4 regions of the Psychrobacillus sp. PGGUH221 genome follow, and region 2 is predicted to be linked to each of the others. Evidence: riboswitches for the same ligand, from Rfam matches in the RefSeq annotation. Region 2 holds a riboswitch; each other region holds the start of a gene.
The links. Region 2 has a riboswitch for cyclic di-GMP ahead of PGC35_RS18460 (DUF5667 domain-containing protein). Riboswitches for the same ligand answer to the same signal wherever they lie in the genome.

Region 1: it holds a riboswitch for cyclic di-GMP, as region 2 does, so the genes downstream of both, PGC35_RS14460 (response regulator) here and PGC35_RS18460 (DUF5667 domain-containing protein) in region 2, are expected to answer to the same signal.
Region 3: it holds a riboswitch for cyclic di-GMP, as region 2 does, so the genes downstream of both, folE (GTP cyclohydrolase I FolE) here and PGC35_RS18460 (DUF5667 domain-containing protein) in region 2, are expected to answer to the same signal.
Region 4: it holds a riboswitch for cyclic di-GMP, as region 2 does, so the genes downstream of both, PGC35_RS16930 (OmpL47-type beta-barrel domain-containing protein) here and PGC35_RS18460 (DUF5667 domain-containing protein) in region 2, are expected to answer to the same signal.

Annotation. Positions count from the first base shown of each region.
Region 1 covers NZ_JAQMHQ010000008.1:114,441-117,640, reverse strand. The annotation lists gene PGC35_RS14465 (EAL domain-containing protein) at 1-1,394, opposite strand, end outside; cyclic di-GMP riboswitch class I at 1,724-1,810, shown strand; gene PGC35_RS14460 (response regulator) at 1,876-2,253, shown strand; gene PGC35_RS14455 (HD-GYP domain-containing protein) at 2,247-3,155, shown strand.
Region 2 covers NZ_JAQMHQ010000011.1:97,854-101,053, reverse strand. The annotation lists gene PGC35_RS18470 (endonuclease MutS2) at 1-889, shown strand, start outside; gene PGC35_RS18465 (small acid-soluble spore protein H) at 960-1,139, shown strand; cyclic di-GMP riboswitch class I at 1,521-1,605, shown strand; gene PGC35_RS18460 (DUF5667 domain-containing protein) at 1,690-2,970, shown strand; gene PGC35_RS18455 (SA1320 family protein) at 3,028-3,200, opposite strand, start outside.
Region 3 covers NZ_JAQMHQ010000003.1:287,231-290,430, forward strand. The annotation lists gene PGC35_RS07310 (EAL domain-containing protein) at 1-1,005, shown strand, start outside; cyclic di-GMP riboswitch class I at 1,641-1,724, shown strand; gene folE (GTP cyclohydrolase I FolE) at 1,842-2,423, shown strand; gene PGC35_RS07320 (6-carboxytetrahydropterin synthase) at 2,440-3,200, shown strand, end outside.
Region 4 covers NZ_JAQMHQ010000010.1:48,034-51,233, reverse strand. The annotation lists gene PGC35_RS16930 (OmpL47-type beta-barrel domain-containing protein) at 1-1,723, opposite strand, end outside; cyclic di-GMP riboswitch class I at 1,817-1,909, opposite strand; partial or broken gene PGC35_RS16925 (IS3 family transposase) at 2,150-2,692, shown strand; gene PGC35_RS16920 (helix-turn-helix transcriptional regulator) at 3,037-3,200, opposite strand, start outside.

The sequences.
Region 1 (3,200 bases), on a different contig from region 2:
CTTATTAACGCTTCAGCTCCTATTATTTTATTATTCTCTGTGCTTACCTTTGGCTGAAAGTAATACTCTAATTGATCCTCTTCAAGTGCTAAACGAATGTCAGATCCTAACTTAAAAGTTCTAAATGTTCGGATATCCATTGTGGAAGAAAAAACTTTGAATGTATTTTTCCCTTCTCCTTTTGCGATATTTAGTGCTGTATCTGCTTTTTTCATGAGAGAAATTGAATCCTCACCATCAGTCGGATAAAGACTGATTCCAATGCTTGTCGTCATAAAAAGTTTAAATTGACCAATGACAAATTGTTCTTCCATTGAACTAATAATTTGATTTGCTATTTCAATTGCCGTGCTGATGTTTATACAATTAGGAGAAATGATTGCAAACTCATCACCGCTTATCCTAAACAGTTGATGTTTATCTCCCAGTACTATCTGAAGGCGTTTAGAAATAGCTTTCAATAACTCATCTCCAACACGATGACCGAGTGTATCATTTGTATATTTAAATCTATCCAAATCAAGATACATAATTGCCAACTTCTGATTTAACGTTTTAGCAATTACTAATTCCTTTTCCAAGGTTTCTTCAAAGGATTTTCGATTTGGTAACTCTGTCAATTGGTCATAGTATGCAAGAAAGTTGATCTTCTGCCAAGTTTCTTCTCTCTCTGTAATATCTATAATTGTACCCAAAATTATTGGATCTCTATCTATATAAATTAATTTGGAATGTGCTTCGACTCTTATCTCAGATCCATCTTTACGAATTACACGACAATAATGTCTTATTCCTTCTTCTCCTTCTTTTAACGAATCAAAGTCGGATTGGAGTTCATCTCTATCTTCAGGATGGACATAATTAGTAATATTGAACTTGCCGTCAGGGTACTTAGTTCCGAGTAGTTGATGATAGTATGGATTACCATATAGAAGATTGTTATCCATTAAGATATAGACACCTACCAATGCTTCTTCCACAATAGCTCTAAATTTCGTCTCCGACTCCATTAAACTATTTTCAATTTTTTGAGCTTCAGATTTATCTTTTATAATTCCGAAAGCACCAGTTACTTTACCCCCTACAATCGCAGGAATCAGTTTAATATGAATCGGAATGCTCATCCCGTTGTTATGTATAAAGAAAGATTCCATACTTCTTGGTTCTCCGTTAAGGACTTCTAAGAAATTTTTCTGATAATTATCCTGTTCATTCTTCAGTAAATACTTGGAAAATGGTGTAACCGAAAATTCCTCAACCGAATAACCTATCACTTTTGAGAGATTTTGATTTGCTTTAGCAATAACACTTTCTCTATCTAAATAAAGCACTATATCTGGGTTATGCTCAAATAAAGAGCGGTAAAAAATATCATTATCTATATGCTTCTTCATGGAATAAACTCCTTACCTTTTTGATCCTAAAGACCTTATTACGAATATTCAAATAAAACGATTATAATATTAGTATTTTACCATATTTATTATTTATAACCTACTATTAGCAAGAATATCTTGAATAATGCCAAAAATATGTCATTAAAAGCTAATCAGAATTGAATATCTTTAAATTCGTACTTATTCTTCCAATGTGTAAATACTTCTTCAACCACCCTCCTTTATTAGATCTTTAAGTTCAACAAAAGGAGCTTCAACAAGAAGATTAGCTACACTATTATTTATTTACAAATTTCGCTATTTCTCGACATTGTTTGATATGTTAATATAAACAAGGGCAAATTTTACGAAAGTAAAAGACGCAAAGCCAAGGGCCTAAAACGCATAGTCGTCATGGTAGCCTGGTTGCCAGGAATACTTCCTGTATTATTTAATATTTATCTTTCCTAATTTGCCTAAATTTAGTGAAAGGTTGTTTATATTGAACATTCTACTTGTAGATGATTCTCGTTTTATGAGGAGTTATTTAAAAAAGATTTTAAATGAAGCCAACTTTAATGAAATAATTGAAGCAGATAACGGTTTACAAGCAATTGATATGTACAAGATACATTCACCAGATATTGTAATAATGGATATTACAATGCCATTGCTTAATGGAATTGATGCACTAAAAGAAATAATAAAAATAGACCCACATGCAAAAGTTGTTATGTGTACTGCATTAGGAGGACAGCAATCCATAATTAAAGAAACACTAATAATCGGAGCAAAAGACTTTGTAGTTAAACCCTATTTTCATAATTTAGTTTCAATAGTAAATACTTTGTTAGGAGACTTAGAGGATTCATGGTAAATATATTTAATAAATGGTTGAGTCATCCTTTATACTTTCGCTATGGTTTTTTTATTCTTTTAATAGGAAGTGTGATATTAAACAGTTTTTTTCTTCAAAATGGAAGTCATTTTTTTATACTTTATATTTTTTCAGTTCTATTTTTAGGTATTGGTTTTTATAACAAATCTACTTGGTTTTTAATCTTTTTTACCATTATAGTCGTTTCCTGTAGATTTTTCCTTATACCAGATGCGACAGATAATTTCTTGAGTTTTATCATTTATATACTTAACTATCTTTTAATTACCTTTATATCAGTTGGATTAATGAAGAATGTTCAAAAAGTGAAAGAAGATAATTTAGAGTTGACAAAAGCCCTTGCGAACGCTTTAGATTCAAGAGATACTTATACACTACATCATTCCGAAAACGTTGCAAGATACGCTGTAGAAATAGCTGAAAAGATGAAGCTGTCGAAAGATTTATGCAATATCATTCACATAGGAGGGCTTCTACACGATATCGGAAAAATTGGTATTCCTGAGAACATACTTACCAAACCTGGAAAGCTAACGAATGATGAATATGAGCTCATCAAGACACACCCAAAGATTGGGTATGACATCATAAAGCACGTTGAAAGTTTTCATAATAATGGAGTTTTAGATATTGTACTTTATCACCACGAGCGTTTTGACGGGAAAGGTTATCCAACTGGATTACAAGGTAATCAAATACCATTAGTTGCTCGAATTGTTGCTGTTGCTGATACGTTTGATGCCATGACTTCTAAACGTGTATATAGAGAGAAAGAACTTGATATTGAATATACTCTAAACGAAATTCGTAAAAATAAGAGTACACAATTCGACCCTGAAGTCGTTGACGTATTTCTAAGTTTATTTGATAAAGATAAATAACACGAAAACACGCTTGAGTAAAATACTCAAACGTGTTTTATTTTA
Region 2 (3,200 bases):
GAAAACGATTGGAATATTAACATTAGCTGTCATGTCAGGATTTCATATTTCGGCCGATGAAGGTACAGAAATAGCAGTGTTTGATCATCTTTATGTAGATATTGGTGACAATCAAAGCATTGAAAACTCCCTTAGTACTTTTTCATCTCATATGAAAAATATCTCAGAGATTATGAGTGCGTCCACGAATAACACGCTACTACTTTTTGATGAAATTGGAAGTGGGACCGAACCGAATGAAGGAGCCGCACTAGCCATTGCTATCCTGGAGGAATTTTATCAAATGGGGTGTATTACAGTGGCTACCACTCATTACGGAGAAATAAAACGCTATTCGGAAATTCATAGTGACTTCATAAATGCAGCAATGCAATTTAACAGTGAAGCGTTAGAGCCGATGTATAAGCTTTTAATAGGTAAGTCAGGAGATAGTAACGCGCTTTGGATTTCAAAGAAAATGAATTTACGTGAAAAGGTATTGCAAAAAGCACAGCACTATATTGAAAATAAAAATTATGATTTAGAACGGGTAAGAGACAATAAAGTTAAAAAGCCGGTACAAATCACAACTAGGGAAGAGCACACTTATGAATTTGAAATAGGGGACAGAGTAAAAATAATGGAACAGAACGATTCGGGAATTGTGTATGAGAAAAAGGACAATTTCAATAATGTATTAGTGTTCTATAATAATGAAATTATAAAGGTGAATGCAAAAAGAATAGAGCTTGAAGTAAAAGCTACAGAGCTTTATCCAGAAGGATATGATGTCAGTACTTTATTTATAAGTTACAAAGAACGGAAATTCCAACATGACATGGAAAGAGGATCTAAAAAAGCGTTGAAGAAAGTTTCTAAAGAAATAAAGAAAGGGCAAAGTGAATGCTGATTTGTTAAGTATATATAAGTAAGATCGGGTAAATATAATAACGATTGAATTTTAAAAGGAGGTAGAAGCAATGAATGCACAACGCGCAGAAGAAATTGTTTTTTCGCCTGATATGATTAATGTAACCTATAACGGTGAAAATATTTATATTGAACATGTAGACAAACAAAATGGAAAAGCGACAATCCATTCCCTTGATGAACCAGAAAATAAACAAAGTGTATCTGTCACAAGCTTAATGGAACAGTAACATAGTTGCACTTACGTGTATAAAAAAGCACCCTATGAGGGCAACTGAAAAACTCTTCGAGGTATCTCTTAGCGAGTATGTGAACGAAATCGTTCACATACTCGCTTTTTGTCTGGACACGTTGATTACCTTTCTTCTATCTAACAACATCATTGTTAAAGTAAATGTAGTTAGGTGCTCCCCAACCGAAGAAACCCTCAATTTAAGCCCATATTTGTCATTTACAACGTACCTTTTTTAGTGAACACACAAATAATGGGGGTGCTTTTCTCCTAGCCGAAAGTACGCAGGAAAATTAGTTAAAAATAGATAGATATCTATAATCTAGTAATATATAATTATCCTTGATAGGGACATGCATTATTTAGATGTAGGTACTTATTCCGAAAAAGGCAAATTTGTCGAAAGATGAAGACGCAAAGTTTCAGACCTAACGCCTAACGGCTATGGTGGCTGAACTACCGAAGAATATGGATGAAAACTTGAAATAAAGTTCAATTCACAGTTCTTCCTTGTATTTCTATTTTTAATAGGAGAGAGGAGTTTTTTTATGTCTAATTTTAAAGGGAATTTGCAAAAAACACTGCTTGCATTTATGTTTGTTGCTTTCATTGTGTTTTTTGTAGGTGTTAGTCCTTCATTTGCAGAAACGAATGATTCCACGACAACAGTAGAGAATGACTCAGAAGTGGAATCTGGAGTTACGGATGATACAAATGATACGGAAGAACCTGCATTATTACCCGGTGATTTTTTCTATTTTCTTAAATCATTGCAAGAAAGTGTTCAATTGGCTTTCACATTCGATGACATGAAAGAAGCAGAATTGCTTAGCGCATTAGCGGAAGAGCGAATTCTAGAAGCGACAGCATTATTTGAGCAAGGTGATGAAGAGAAAGCAATTGAAACACTACAACTAGCGATTGACCAACAAGACGAGGCTTTAGCTAAGTATAAAGAAAGTGTAGAACAAGACAATCCGGATGAAGTTGCTAATGAAGATGATCCAGCTGTTGAAGATGATGCAACGGGAGAAGAATCCGAAGTAGATTCGGCTTATGCTGATTTAGAAGCAAAATTCTCTTCAAATCTTCTTGCTTTACAAGCAGCATTAGAAAAAGTAGAAAATACAAAAGCTAAAGAAGCACTTGCTAAAAATGTTGTAAAAGCGGAAGAAAGATTGGCTAAAAAGATAGAGAAAAAACTAGCTAAGCTTGAAAAAGAGAAAGAAGAAACTTCAGAGGAAGAAGCCACTGAATCTGAGGAACCGATAGAAGAAGTAGAATCAGATGATGCTGTTGCGGATGAAAACACAACAGATTCAAAAGAAGAAATACCTCTAGAAGAGGAAAATGAAGTACAAAAAGAATCTACGGAACAACCAGTAACTGCTTCAGCGGTTATGGTACCTAAAGTTACAGATACTAAGACACCAGCTGCACCAAAAGTACAAGATGCATCTTCGAAAGCGGAGGAGAAAAAACAAGAGGCCGCTAAAAAAGTGGAAGAAGCAAAATTAAAAGCTGAAGAATTAGCTAAAAAAGCTGAAGAAGAGAAAGTAAAAGCAGAAGCTAAACAAAAAGAAGCAGTAGCGAAAGTAGAAGCTAAACAAAAAGAAGCAGCAGCAAAAGCAGAAGCTAAACAAAATGAAGCCGCACTTAAAGCTGAAGAAGCGAAAGCAAAAGCTGAGGCTAAACAAAAAGAAGCAGCAGCGAAAGCTGAAGAAGAGGCTACAAAGGCTGCAGCAAAGAAACAAGAAGCCGAGGCTAAACAACAAGGGAATAAAGACAAGGAAAAATCGAATAACGGGAAAAAAGACAAAGAGGAGTAAATCCCCTTTGTCTTTTTCTTTATTAATAATAATATCTAAATTTTCAGTCATTATAATCTATAGTGTTACACGATGTACCTGTTCTTTTAAAATCTGTATATTTCCAAGTACGTTCTGTGAGATTTCTAATGTAGCTTCAATTGCATTAGCTTTTTCGTCAGATAATTGGTAGATAATGTCGTTAAATAGAAGTTCCATCTCATCTAGTATGGCTAAAGCAGAGACATTAT
Region 3 (3,200 bases), on a different contig from region 2:
GACGCATATCAAATTTTATCTGTCATTGAAAAGCCTATTAATATAGTTAATTTTCCACCTTTAAATACATCTGCTAGTTTAGGGGTTAGTGTATTTCCAAATGACGGAAGTTGTGTAGATTCTTTAATAACGGCAGCAGACACCGCAATGTATGAAGCAAAGAATATTAAGGGTGATCAATGGAAACGATACGAAAGCGAAATGTTGGAGTCTTTAAATAGAAGGCTTATTATTGAAAAAAGTTTGAAAGAGGCAATTTCAACACAAGCATTTTATACGGTTTTCCAGCCGCAAGTAGACATAATCAAAAATGAAATTGTAGGAATTGAAGTGTTATCTAGGTGGAACCATCCTGAACTTGGCTTTATTTCACCAGATGAATTCATTACTATTGCAGAAGAAACTGATCAAATCAGGATGCTAACAGAATATATAATTGATACCTGTTTATTAATATACAACAAATGGAAAAAAATAACAGGGTTTTCTGGTTTTATTTCATTTAATGTCTCGTCAAGTTTATTGGAAGAGCCTTCATTTATTTCGTTTTTATTATACCAGTTGGAAAAACACTCAATACCAAGAGAAATATTAGAAATTGAGATAACAGAAAATACACAGATTTTTTCTTCTTCTAGCATTCAAAATCATATGAATGATTTACGACGAGCTGGAATTGGAATAGCCATTGATGATTTTGGTGTAGGATACTCAAATCTTTCTTATATAACTAATTTGCCAATAACAAAATTAAAGATAGATAAATTTTTTATAAATTGTATAGGAAGAAGTACAAAAGGTGAAGCTACACTTAGGGCTATTATTGTGCTAGCTAATAATTTGGAAATAAACGTAATTGCAGAAGGGGTAGAAACTATTGAACAAAGAGACTATTTGAAAGAGAATCAATGCTCTTTTGTTCAAGGTTATCTTTATGATAAGCCCCTAAGCGACGGCCAATTTATGGCTCGTTTACAACAGTTCGGTATAAAATATTCCGTTTAACTATAAAATAAAACTATCTTAAGAAAGACAAGTACTTAATTTCTTTATTATTATTTTATATTCATCGGAAGTATTTTAGTGACATTTTGAAGAATAGCTTTCCTAATGGTGATTTTAAGAAGACTGCTTGATGAACGAAATCAAGTAGTCTTTTTGTTTATAATGAGACTTATCTGTTTGGAATACTTTAGACGATTTTGTAGGTGATAATTGGCTAACTAACTGTATTAAATAATTGAAGAATAATGAATTTAACCTCTAAAGTAAAAAAATCAGACTTGCACTGCTAGATTTTGACTTGCTTGACCAGTATTAATAATCTTATTAGCGATGGAATTTGTGAACAAAGATTAAATGATATATATTGAAGTACTAATGCGATTAGTTTTGTTTAGGGAGGACGTTTTAAAGGTAGTTTTTATCTTAAAAAGCTTAAATCTTCGCTAATGTAAATTCCAATATTAGTCTGTTTTGATTTTTGAACCACCAAGGTTAGGCCTAAAGGCCTAATTTTTGTTTTCTAGTATTAATTAAGTGTACCTAAAGATATATTTAATTTTGTATTGCTTTTTTAGTACATTTAGGTTATATATATAGAATAAAGAAGTACATAAGATATAAAATCTTATATTTTTCTTCGATAATAGAAAACTTGTCGAAAGGCAAGGACGCAAAGCCACGGGTCTAAGGTTTAATACTAAGATCGCCGGGTTGCCGAAAAGAATTGGTTTCTAAGATAAATTAGACTAATCAGACACTCTGATATAGTCTCTTTGAGTCCGCCCAATTTTTGGGGGGACTTTTTTATATATTAATTTAAAAAAGGAGGAAACAGTATGTTAACTGAGACAAGATCGCAAGCAATTATAGAAAGTTATGTACGTGGAATACTTGAGGAAATTGGGGAAAATCCAAATAGAGAAGGATTGTTAGATACACCTAAGCGTGTGTCTAAAATGTATAAGGAAGTATTTTCGGGTGTTGGTATCGATCCACGAACAGCATTAACAACTACTTTTGAAGGTGAGCAATATGATGGAATGATTGTAGTAAAAGATATTGATTATTACACGTTTTGTGAACATCACTTAATCCCTTTCTTTGGGAAAGTTCACATAGGTTATATGCCAAGTGAAAGAATTATTGGATTAAGTAAGTTTGCAAGATTAGTAGAATTAACAGCTCAACGTCCACAAGTGCAAGAAAGAATGACGCAACAAATTTCAAATGCAATATTTGATGTGTTGAATCCAAAAGGAGTCATTGTGAGTGTAGAAGGACAGCACTTATGTATGTGCGCACGTGGTGTCAAAAAGCCAGGTTCATCAACAGTTACTACTGTTAAACAGGGTGTATTTAAAGAAAATGACTCTCTTATAAGAGAGTTTGAAAGAAGTCTTGAATCTGGTCGACGATAGGGGGAAAGGGAAGGGTATGCGTTACTTATCAAGAAGAGTTGATTTTTCTGCTATGCACAGCTATGAAGTAGCAGAGTGGAGCAAGGAAAAAAACAAAGAAGTGTTTGGTCTTTGCAGTAACCCACACGGTCACGGTCATGACTATCAATTAGAAGTTATGGTGAAGGGCAATTTAAGCACACAATCAGGCATTGTAGTCAATACAGTTGATATTAAAGATATAGTTGGAAAAATCGTTGAAAGCGAACTAGATGGAAAATTTATCAATAAAGAAAATGCATACTTTCATAATAAAATACCTACCACGGAGAATATTGTGAATTATTTGTGGGAAACAATTTCACCGGTGTTAAAAGATTGTGAACTTCATAGATTACAGTTGCATGAGAATCCATTTTTATTTGCAACAAAGGAGGAAGGAAATATGGTCAGTTTGACTAGAAAATATCATTTCTGTGCAGCTCATCGACTACACAGCAATAAACTTACTAAGGAAGAGAACCTTAACATATTCGGGAAATGTAACAATCCCTTTGGGCATGGACATAATTATTATCTTGACGTGACCTTGAGTGGAGAACCTAATCCAATTACGGGTATGATTGTCGACTTAGCTAGATTAGATGATATTGTTGAAACTCAAGTACTAAATAAGTTAGATCATAAACATTTGAACCTTGATGTTGAAGAATTTAAAGATTTAAACCCAACCTCAGAAGTTGTTGTTCAGGTCATCTATGACATGCTTTCTCCTCATCTACCAAATTTGCAAAAAAC
Region 4 (3,200 bases), on a different contig from region 2:
TTGCCGGTGGACTCATTTGTGGGAACTTAATCTCGAAAGAAACTTTCGCATTTTCCGCTGATTCTCCGAAACGGCTAGAGAAAGCATGAATTTCATATTTGTAATCACCTACTGGTAAATACGTAAACGTTGCTTTTGTATTATTTACTGTACTTTTTAATACTTTTTGTCCATCAATAACTTGATACACTTTATAGCTTGTGGCATACGGTACAGCATCCCAGTTTAATGTAACATCATTAATGTTAGCTGCTGTATATGTCGGATTCGTTGGAGCTGCCATTACAACAGGCTCTACCTTTACAGAAATTAAACTTCCTTCTGCCGACTCACCAAAACGACTACTTACAGAGTAAATTTCATAAGCATAGTCTCCTGCTGAAGAGTTTGCATACGTAACAGCTGTTGTCGTTACTGTACTCTTTAATACTTTTTTTCCATCGATAATTTGATATATTTTATAGCTTGTCGCATTCGTAGCAGCGTCCCATTTTAAAACAATGTCGTTTCCATTCGCAATTGAATACGTAACATTGCTTGGCGGCATCATCGCAACTTCTCCGATGTTCACCTTTACTTGGCTTCCATCTGCCGATTCACCAAAACGGCTACTTACAGAATGCACTACATACTCATAATCTCCAGCAGGTAATTTTGTGTATGTAACACTCGTTCCTGTTACTGTACTTTTTAATACTTTTTGCCCATCAATAATTTGATAAATTTTATAGCTTGTCGCATTTGCAGCAGCGTTCCATTTTAACGTAACATCATTAAGATTTGCAATTGTGTACGTTAAGTTTGTTGGAGGAAGCATCGTTACCAATCCTACATTCACTGTTACTTGACTTCCTTCTGCCGATTCACCAAAACGACTATTTAGAGAATGAACTTCATATACGTATTCCCCACCAGGAGTATTCGTATATGTAACACTCGTTCCTGTTACAGTACTTTTTAATATTTTTTGCCCATCAACAATTTGATATACGTTATAACCTGTTGCGTGTAAAGAAGCAGTCCATTTCAGTGTTACGTCATTAACGTTTGCAATTGTATACGTCAAATTCGTTGGAGCTGCCATTTCTGGATGATGAATTGTTACGTCCACAGTATTAGAAATTGGCGACTCTCCATATTTAGAGTTAAATGAAGAAACTGAGTACGTGAAATTCCCTTCAGGAGCATTTGAAATCGTATACGTTTTACCTGTTACTGTAGTAACTAATGTTTGCTCTCCATTTGGTCCAATTTGGTACACTTTATATCCTTCTACATACTGAGAAGTCGTCCAGCTCAAGTTAATGTCGTTTGCATTTTGTAAAGTGTAAGAAAGTGTTGGAGCTGTCATCGTTGGATAAGCAACGTTCACCGTAATCGGTGCACAAGGACCAGATTCTCCGTTCGCACTTAACGTTGAAACGACATATGTATACGATCCTTCTGGTAGGTCATTAATCGTATAACTGTTCGTAGTAACTGTACCACGTGGTGTTAATTGACCTTCTGTAATTTCATATATTTTATAGCCTGTAGCATTAACTATCGCACTCCAAGTAAGCTTCACATCATCTGGTGTGATATGTTGGTACGCAAGGTTACTTGGCGGCAGAAGGTTGTTATCTGTTGCTCCCAAAACATTTTTCATTGGAAACAGGAAAACTTGCAAAACTAACACCAATGCTAGTAATGCTGAAATTTTACTTGATAAACTTTTACCCATGTTCTTTACCCTACCTTTCAGTAGTGAATAAGGAATAACGCGCATAAAAATAAGCCTCTTAACAAGGCTCATAATAAAAGGACTCTGAATCCTTGCGGTAACCGGCTGCCATCCACATAGCACTTAGCGTGGTCCAGGCCCTTGGCTTTGCGTCACACGATTTCTCGTGGTTTGCCTTTTTCACTTGATTATTTTATATGTTACAAGGCTATCATAATACCTTAGCTACATACGTGAAACTGCTTTTATACCTATCTATACTTAACTATAGTATTAAAATAGCCACACTTGCATATGTCTAAATTCCTATAAAGATGGATCTGCGTTTTTTACAATTAAGTAGCATGTATAGAACGAAAGAACCACACCTTTAATTTCACTCATAGTTCCGGAGCATAAATGAACCATTTTCCCGACGTCAAAAGCTCATACAAAGAAAACGTCGGTAAGATTGCGACAAATATTTTAAAACGTGATTTCGTTGTGCCAAAACCAAACGAAAGATCGGTAACGGATGTGACGGAATTCCATTTATTTGGTGAGAAACTTTATCTATCACCTGTACTTGATTTGTTTACCGTAGAAATTATTGCGTATAACGTTGAAAAACGCCCTATTTATCCATTTGTTTCAAAGATGTTAGAACAATCCTTCACTCACTTATCCGAAGAAGGTGCCCCAGTACTTCACTCTGATCAAGGGTGGCACTATCAAATGAATAAAGACGCTCACGCATTAAAAGAACATGGCACTACACAAAGTACGTCTCGTAAAGGAAACTGCCTCGATAGTGCAGTAATTGAAAACTTCTTCGGTTTCTTAAAATCAGAATTGCTTTACTTACAAGAGTTTGAAAACATGGAACACTTAAAGCGAGAACTTGAACAATATATTGAATACTACAGTCACAAACAAATTAAGGAAAAATTAAAAGGATTAAGTCCGGTACAATACCGAACTCAATCCTTACAAATAAAGTGTCTAACTTTTTGGGTTCATTTCACCTATACTTTTTTAGGGTTTGTCTCTATTCTAATATCTAATTAACTTGGATATGGTTCACCCCACTAGTTCGGGGCTAAAACATCCTCTATTTATGATAAGGTTCACCGTAACGCATCTAAATGAGGTTTTTACCTTTTTTGTTAAAATGATTTTACTAGAAATTAAATAAAGAACAGTACTGATAAAAATGCTATTAACCTATCAAAGTATTTACACTAATCAGAAGTATATATCTCCCCATTGTGTGCAAAATTGAGAGGCACTGCAATTGGCCAAGCTCAAAATTATTTGGCTTTTAACCGCATTGCTTAAAGGCAGAATAAACATACTCTCTCATGTAAACCTTCTAAGACTTCTTCTGGCACTTCCCTGACCTTGATATCCTCACCCAGGAAAAGCAGCCAATTTGTTATTTCTGTCAATTCTCCTGAATTATTAACATTGATAAAAGTCTTTAGAATGGCTGTGGTTT